2 regions of the Brevibacterium ihuae genome follow, and region 1 is predicted to be linked to the other one. Evidence: predicted binding sites of a transcription regulator. Region 1 holds the regulator's gene; the other holds the start of a gene.
What was found. Region 1 encodes LexA, which represses DNA repair genes until DNA is damaged. Its sites were predicted from a motif close to TCGAACANNTGTTCGA; they were not measured.

Region 1 (3,389 bases):
CAGGTGTGGCCGGAAGCGCTGTCGACGGCGGTCATCGCGGTCCGCGACGCCGCTCGGCAGATCCTCGCCGAGGCCGGCCGCGGGACCGGGTCCGCGGAGCCCGATACCGGCCTGCAGATGGCGCGGGCGCGGCTCGAGGAGGTGTTCGAGCTCGCCGAGCGGATGGCGGAGCTCACCGACAACGACGTCACGTGGGTGACCCGGTCGACCTTCCGGGAGACGGAGACGACCTCGCTCGTCGTCGCCCCGCTCAGCGTCGCCGGCACCATGCGCAACGGGATCTTCGCCGAGTCGACGGTCATCGCGACCTCCGCGACGCTCGCGCTCGGCGGCCGCTTCGAGCCGGTGGCGGCCTCGCTCGGCCTCGCGGGGCCCGAGGCGCCGCGCTACGACGCGATCGACGTCGGCTCGCCGTTCGACTATCCGCGGCAGGCGATCCTCTACGTCGCCTCGCACCTCGCGCGCCCCGGGCGGAGCGGTCTCACCGACGAGATGATCGCCGAGCTCCGCGAGCTCGTCGCCGCCTCGCGCGGGGGAGCGCTCGGCCTGTTCTCCTCGAAGTTCGCCGCCGAGCAGGCCGCAGCGGCGCTCCGCGAGACCCTCGACACCCCGGTGCTCCTCCAGGGGGAGGAGTCGCTCGGTGCCCTCGTGGCGCGGTTCGCCGCGGAGGACGACACCACCCTGCTCGGCACGATGTCGCTGTGGCAGGGCGTCGACGTGCCTGGCCGGACGTGCCGCCTCGTCGTCATCGACCGGATCCCCTTCCCGCGTCCGGATGACCCCCTGACCCGGGCGCGCACTCGGGCCGCGGAGCGCAACCGGGCCAACGGCTTCATGACGGTGAGCGCGACCCATGCCGCGCTGCGCCTCGCCCAGGGTGCCGGTCGGCTCGTGAGGACCACCGAGGACAGGGGAGTGGTGGCCGTGCTCGATTCGCGCCTGCGGACCGCCGGCTACGGCGGGTTCCTCGCCGACTCGCTGCCCCCGATGTGGCGCACCGAGGACGGCGCCGCCGTCCGCGCCGCGCTCTCCCGGCTCGCCGCGGGGGACTGAGTCCGGGTCAGGCGCGGGGGCCCCGACGGCTCAGACGCGGCGGATGACGGCGACGACGATGCCCATGATCGTTGCGTGATCGCCGTCGATCGGGTCGTAGAGCGGGTTCCGCGGCAGCAGCCACTGCTTGCCCTCGGACCGCTTGAGGACCTTGACCGTGGCCTCGTCGTCGAGCAGCGCGGTGACGATCTCCCCGTTCTCCGCGGTGTTCTGCCGCCGGACGACGACCCAGTCGCCGTCGCAGATCGCGGCATCGATCATCGAGTCGCCCGACACCTGGAGCAGGAACAGGTCACCGGAGCCGACGACCTGGGTCGGCAGTGCGAACACGTCGTCGACCGCCTCCTCCGCCGTGATCGGCCCGCCGGCGGCGATCCGCCCGAGCACGGGCACCATCGCGGTGTTCGCCGAGCCGGCGTCGGGAACCGGGGCGGCTGCCTCCTCCGCGGGGTTGACGATCTCGATCGCGCGCGGACGCTTGGGGTCGCGGCGCAGATAGCCGAGCCGCTCGAGCTGGGACAGCTGGTGGGCCACGCTCGAGAGCGAGGCGAGCCCGGCGGCCCTGCCGATCTCGCGCATGCTCGGCGGATACCCGTTCGTGTACACCGCCGACTCGATGGTCTCGAGGACGAGGCGCTGGCGGGGGGTGAGGCGCGCGTCCCCGGCTGCGGCCGATCCCTCGGGCAGCTCGACGATGTCGGCCTGCGAGGCGCGGAAGTCCTCGATCTCGTCGATCACGGCATCGTTCCGCGGCCGACCTCTGGGTCGTCGTGACTGCGGGCTCATGGCTCTTCCCTTCCCGTTCTCCCACTGCGCTGCGCGATCGTCGGCCTCCCACTGCGCTGCGCGATCGTCGGCGCGCTCCCGGCGGTCCGGCCCGGGGCCGTGTCCGTGCCCGGTGCAACACTTCGAACATAGCTGATCGCGACGTCGTTCGAATCCATTTTCACACACGTGTTCGAGAAACAGTGGACATCCGTTCGAATGTTGTGTTCAATAGTACATGAGTTCGAATCGGCGACGGACGGCCGGGCCACCCGCCCGGCGACCGTCGGCCGGAGGGCGGTTCCGCCGCCCGCCGCAGGTTCGATGACCAAGGAGGTTGATCCCCATGTCCGCACCCGCCACCGCTCCCGCCCGCACCGTCCTCACGCCGCGCGGTCGGCGTGCGCTGCGCCTGGCGAGGACCGCCGGCCTCGTGCTGTGCGCCCTCGTGCTCGGCATCGTCATCGCCCTCGCGACCGGCGCCCAGGCCTCGGCCGGCTCCGCCGCCGGTGCCGCGACGGCCGGCTCCGGATTCGACACCGTGATCGTCGACGAGGGCGATTCGCTCTGGTCCATCGCCGCGGAGGTCTCCGGGGGAGCGGACACGCGCGACGTCGTGCTCGACATCGTCGAGATCAACGAGCTCGACCGGCAGGTCGTCCACCCCGGACAGGAGCTCGCGGTCCCCGGGCGATAGACTCGTCCGGTGACGACTCTCGACGACCTCCCCATCCGGGACGACCTGCGCGGCTCGGTGCCGTACGGCGCACCGCAGCTCGACGTCCCCGTCCAGCTCAACGTCAACGAGAACTCGCACCCGGTACCCCCGCAGGTCGTGGAGGCGATCGAGTCCTCGCTCGGGGCCGTGCTGCGGGATCTCAACCGCTACCCGGACCGGGAGTTCACCGCGCTGCGCGCCGCGCTCGCCGGCTACCTCGACGGCGTCCTCGAACGGCAGAGCGACCGCGGTTCCGCTCCGGCGGAGGCGCGGCAGCACATCGCCCCGGAACAGATCTGGGCCGCGAACGGATCGAACGAGGTCCTCGCCCACATCCTCCAGGCGTTCGGCGGTCCCGGCCGCACCGCGCTCGGCTTCACCCCGAGCTACTCCATGCACCCGCTCATCACCGCCTCGACCGGCGCGGCGTGGGTCGAGGCCCCGCGCGTCGCCGGGTTCGACATCGACATCGACACCGCCGTCGCCGCGGTGCGCGAGCACCGGCCGGACGTCGTCTTCCTCTGCACTCCGAACAACCCCACCGGCAACGGCCTCGGCCTCGAGGTCGTCGAGGCCGTGCTCGCGGCGACGGACGGGATCGTCATCGTCGACGAGGCCTACGCGGAGTTCGCCCGGCCCGGGTTCCGCACCGCGCTCGGGCTGCTCCCGGACCACCCCCGCCTCGTCGTGTCCCGGACGATGAGCAAGGCCTTCGCGTTCGCCGGCGTCCGGCTCGGCTACGCCGTCGCACACCCGGCGCTCGTCGACGCCCTGCGACTCGTGCGTCTGCCCTATCACCTCTCGGCGCTCACCCAGGCCGCCGCCTGCGCCGCCCTCGCCCATGCGCCGGCGC
Region 2 (3,389 bases), on a different contig from region 1:
CGGCGGAGCAGTGCGCGGACCGGGCGGCGCTCGGACTGCCGCCGGCGGCGCGGACCGTGACGCTCACCGGCGGGCGCGAGGCCGTGGGCGAGGTCATCGCGGTCCTCCGCGAGACCGCCGAGGTGCGCGAGCTCATCGCCGAGGACGATCCCTGTGCGGTGGTGCTCGGCTTCGCGATCGCCGACGGCCGCGCGGTGACGACGCGCCTCGCCGCCGAGGTCGCCTCCCGCTCCATGCGCGGCGCCGAGATCGTCTCGGTCCGCGTCGACGACCCCGACGCGCTGTAGGCGATTCGCACCCGCGCTGGGTCCGAGACGTCGGCTTGTGGCGCCGGCTCGAGTTGCCATCTGGAGTCGCCAGCTCGAGGCGCGCGGCTCGAGTTGCCGGCAAAAGGATGCAGCTTGAGGCGTCTGGTCGAGGAGCCATCTCGAGGCGCCAGGTCCGGAGACTGACCGAATGCGCGCGCCGGTGCCGGTCGGCGGTGTCGGCCGGGTGACGCGTCGGGGAACCGTGAAGCCGAGGAACGATGCGCCGGGCCGGGGCGTCATCGGATCAGGGGAGTCGTCAGGGACTGTGTCCGGGGCGGCCGGAGCGTCGGCCGGCGGTCGGCCCGCGGTTTCGAGAAGCCGGGGAGCCGTGAGTCTTTTCTGGATGTCTCCGGTCATGGGGACTCGTGCGCAGGGTCGGGATGACGTGAAGCCGGGGGAGCCGTGAGCCGGGCGGGGGCGCCCTCGTAGCGGGGAGTCGTCCGGGGCTGTGTCCGGGGACCGATCCGGACAGTCGGATGCGGCAGGGGCCGACTGGGACTGTCGGAACGCACGGTCCGCAATCCGTATGGCGGATCTCTCCGCGGTTTCCACAATTGATGATGCAGACGAAAGAATATTCAAAGAAATATCGAACACCCTGTGGACAACACCGATTTCAGGCGTTTTCGAGTCATCCCGTGTCCGTGGGTCCCGATAGCCTGAAACCACTCGCACAGCACCCCCGAACCAGTCCCCAGCACACCAGAAACCAGGAACTCAGGACCCACGATCGGCGACCGAGGGAGGTGACCCCTGATGACCGCACCCACCATCCACCCCGACAGCAGCGACCCCCGCGACTCCGACCCCCGCGACTCCGACCCCCGCGACTCCACCGAGCACCCCTTCGGTGAGCGTCCCGCTCTCCTGCGGCTGCGGGACTCGGTGGCCTCCCATGATCGCGTCCCGCTCTCCTGCGGCTGCGGGACTCGGTGGCCTCCCATGATCGGGTGCTGCTCGCCCGGATGCAGCTCATCGCCGAGACCATCATCGAGGAATGCCTCGACCTCACCCCCGAACCCGACTGCACGACGTGGGCTGGATCGTCCGGGCCTTTCGCCTCCTCGACCCCGGAACCTCCCGTCGCGGACTCCGCAACCGGCAGCGCAGACTCCGCAGCCACCGGTCCTGCCGCGGGCTGTGCGGAGTGCGGGCGCGACCGCTACGGCCTGCCCGCCGACCGGTCACTCGCCCACTGGGTCCTCGAACGGATGACCGGGGAGCACCTCACCTGCCTCGCCGCGGTCCTCGACACCACCATCACGCGGGCCTACACCGCCGCCCGCGAAGCACTCATCGCGACCTTCAGCCTGCGTGCCTGCCACGACCGCGCCACCACCGGAATCCTGCGATACGAGCGCCTGCAGTACGCCGCGCGCCGCGCCCACCGACTCGGGGATGCGAAACTCGCCGCGCTCGATGCGGGGATCACCGCACTGCGCCCCGATCTGTCGTGGGAAGCCTATTGCCGGGCGGTCAACGAGCTCATCCGCATGCTCACCGATGACGAGGAGCAGGAGGAGCAGGTGCGGGAGAACCGGCGGGTCGATTTCTGGCGCAGCGATGCCCGGGAAGGCCGTCTCCTCCTCACCGGACCCCTCGAGCCCCTGCACGCCCTGCACCGCCGCCTCGAGGCCACCGCCCGCGCGATCCGGGCCGCCCATGCCTCGACGTTCGGTGAGCAGCTGCCGGCCGGGGCGCAGATCGCAGATGATCGCACCATCCCGCAGCTGATGTTCGACCTCCTCTCCGCCACCGCACCGAGCACCCACATCGCAATCACCACCCCGAACAATGACACCGGTGCCGACGACGACGGAGCTCAGGACACAGGCGCGTCCACCGCTGAGCGGAGTACCGCAGACCCGAATCCAGGACTCTTCCCCTTCCTCGGAGTCACCGGAGTCAGCCGCCCCGTCGACAGCTGTGATACCGGCAGCTCTGGTGCCGGCGCTGCAGGTGCAGGCACTCCTGCGGCCGGTGATCCATCCGTCGGCGACTCCGGGGCAGGTGGAGCGGATGCGGACGGTCGAGTGCGACGGCAGGTCAGGGTGACGTGTCCGTCGAACCAGGACTGGCTGCGCCGGCAGGCCACCGTCGTCATCACCGTCCCCTACCTCACCCTCACCGGACACGCCGAGCTGCCCGGCACCTGGTCCGACGGCACCCCGATCCCCGCCGACCTCGCCGCCAGACTCGCCGCCGGGTCGGAGAAATTCACCCGGATCCTCACCGACCCCACCACCGGCGCCGTCTGCCCCGAGATCGCGCAGTCCTACACGCTGCCGGTCGGGATGCGCACGACACTGAATCAGACCTGGGCGTGGTGCACCGCACCCGGATGCACACGGCGGGCCGAGACGAGCGAGGCCGACCACATCATCCCCTTCGACCACACCGCTCCTGCTCGGGGCGGGCGGACGGACTTCGACAACCTCCACCCCCTGTGCAAACAGCACCACCAGATGAAGACCGAACGGACCCTGCGTCTGCACCGCACCACCGACGGGCTCATCTGCTGGCAGTTCGCCCACGGCATCACCCACACCACCACACCGGCTGACCGGCCCATCGATCGCGAGGCCGCCCGCATCACCCGCCGCCTCCTCGGCCTGACCGACCCCGACGACCACGACCCACCACCGAGCGCACCCGACGAAGCGCCACCCGACGACCCAAGCGCCGGACCGCCGGACGACGCCGATGCCGACCGCCCAGATCGTCCTGACGATGGGCCACCGCATGACTCTGATGACAACCCACCGGGTTTTCCCGACGGCGGGCTGCCGCGTAGTCCTGAAAGCGACGACCTACCGGGTATTCCCGATGGCGAGCTACCGCCAGACCGCAATGACGACGAGCCGCCGGACCTTCCCGATGGCGGACTACCGCGTGCCCCGGGTGACGGCCCTCCGGGTAGTCCGAGTACCGGTCGACTGCTCGACCCTGACTGCACCCCGCCAGGCACTCCGAGTGCCAGACGTCCACGCGTTCCGGACAGCCCGCCGCCTCTCACGTCGAGCGCCAGCCGACCGGGTGTGCCGGGCAGCGACCCGACGACCGGTGCCATCGTCGGCCCAT

Region 2: C1A17_RS01320 (HNH endonuclease signature motif containing protein) is a predicted target of LexA. The motif match lies at 1,144-1,159, and genes of this name have one in related genera.

Annotation. Positions count from the first base shown of each region.
Region 1 is NZ_FXWZ01000003.1:58,189-61,577, reverse strand. It holds gene C1A17_RS05635 (ATP-dependent DNA helicase) at 1-1,053, shown strand, start outside; gene lexA (transcriptional repressor LexA) at 1,084-1,839, opposite strand; gene C1A17_RS05625 (LysM peptidoglycan-binding domain-containing protein) at 2,165-2,515, shown strand; gene C1A17_RS05620 (histidinol-phosphate transaminase) at 2,525-3,389, shown strand, end outside.
Region 2 is NZ_FXWZ01000002.1:294,701-298,089, forward strand. It holds gene C1A17_RS14130 (primosomal protein N' family DNA-binding protein) at 1-287, shown strand, start outside; gene C1A17_RS01320 (HNH endonuclease signature motif containing protein) at 1,241-3,389, shown strand, end outside.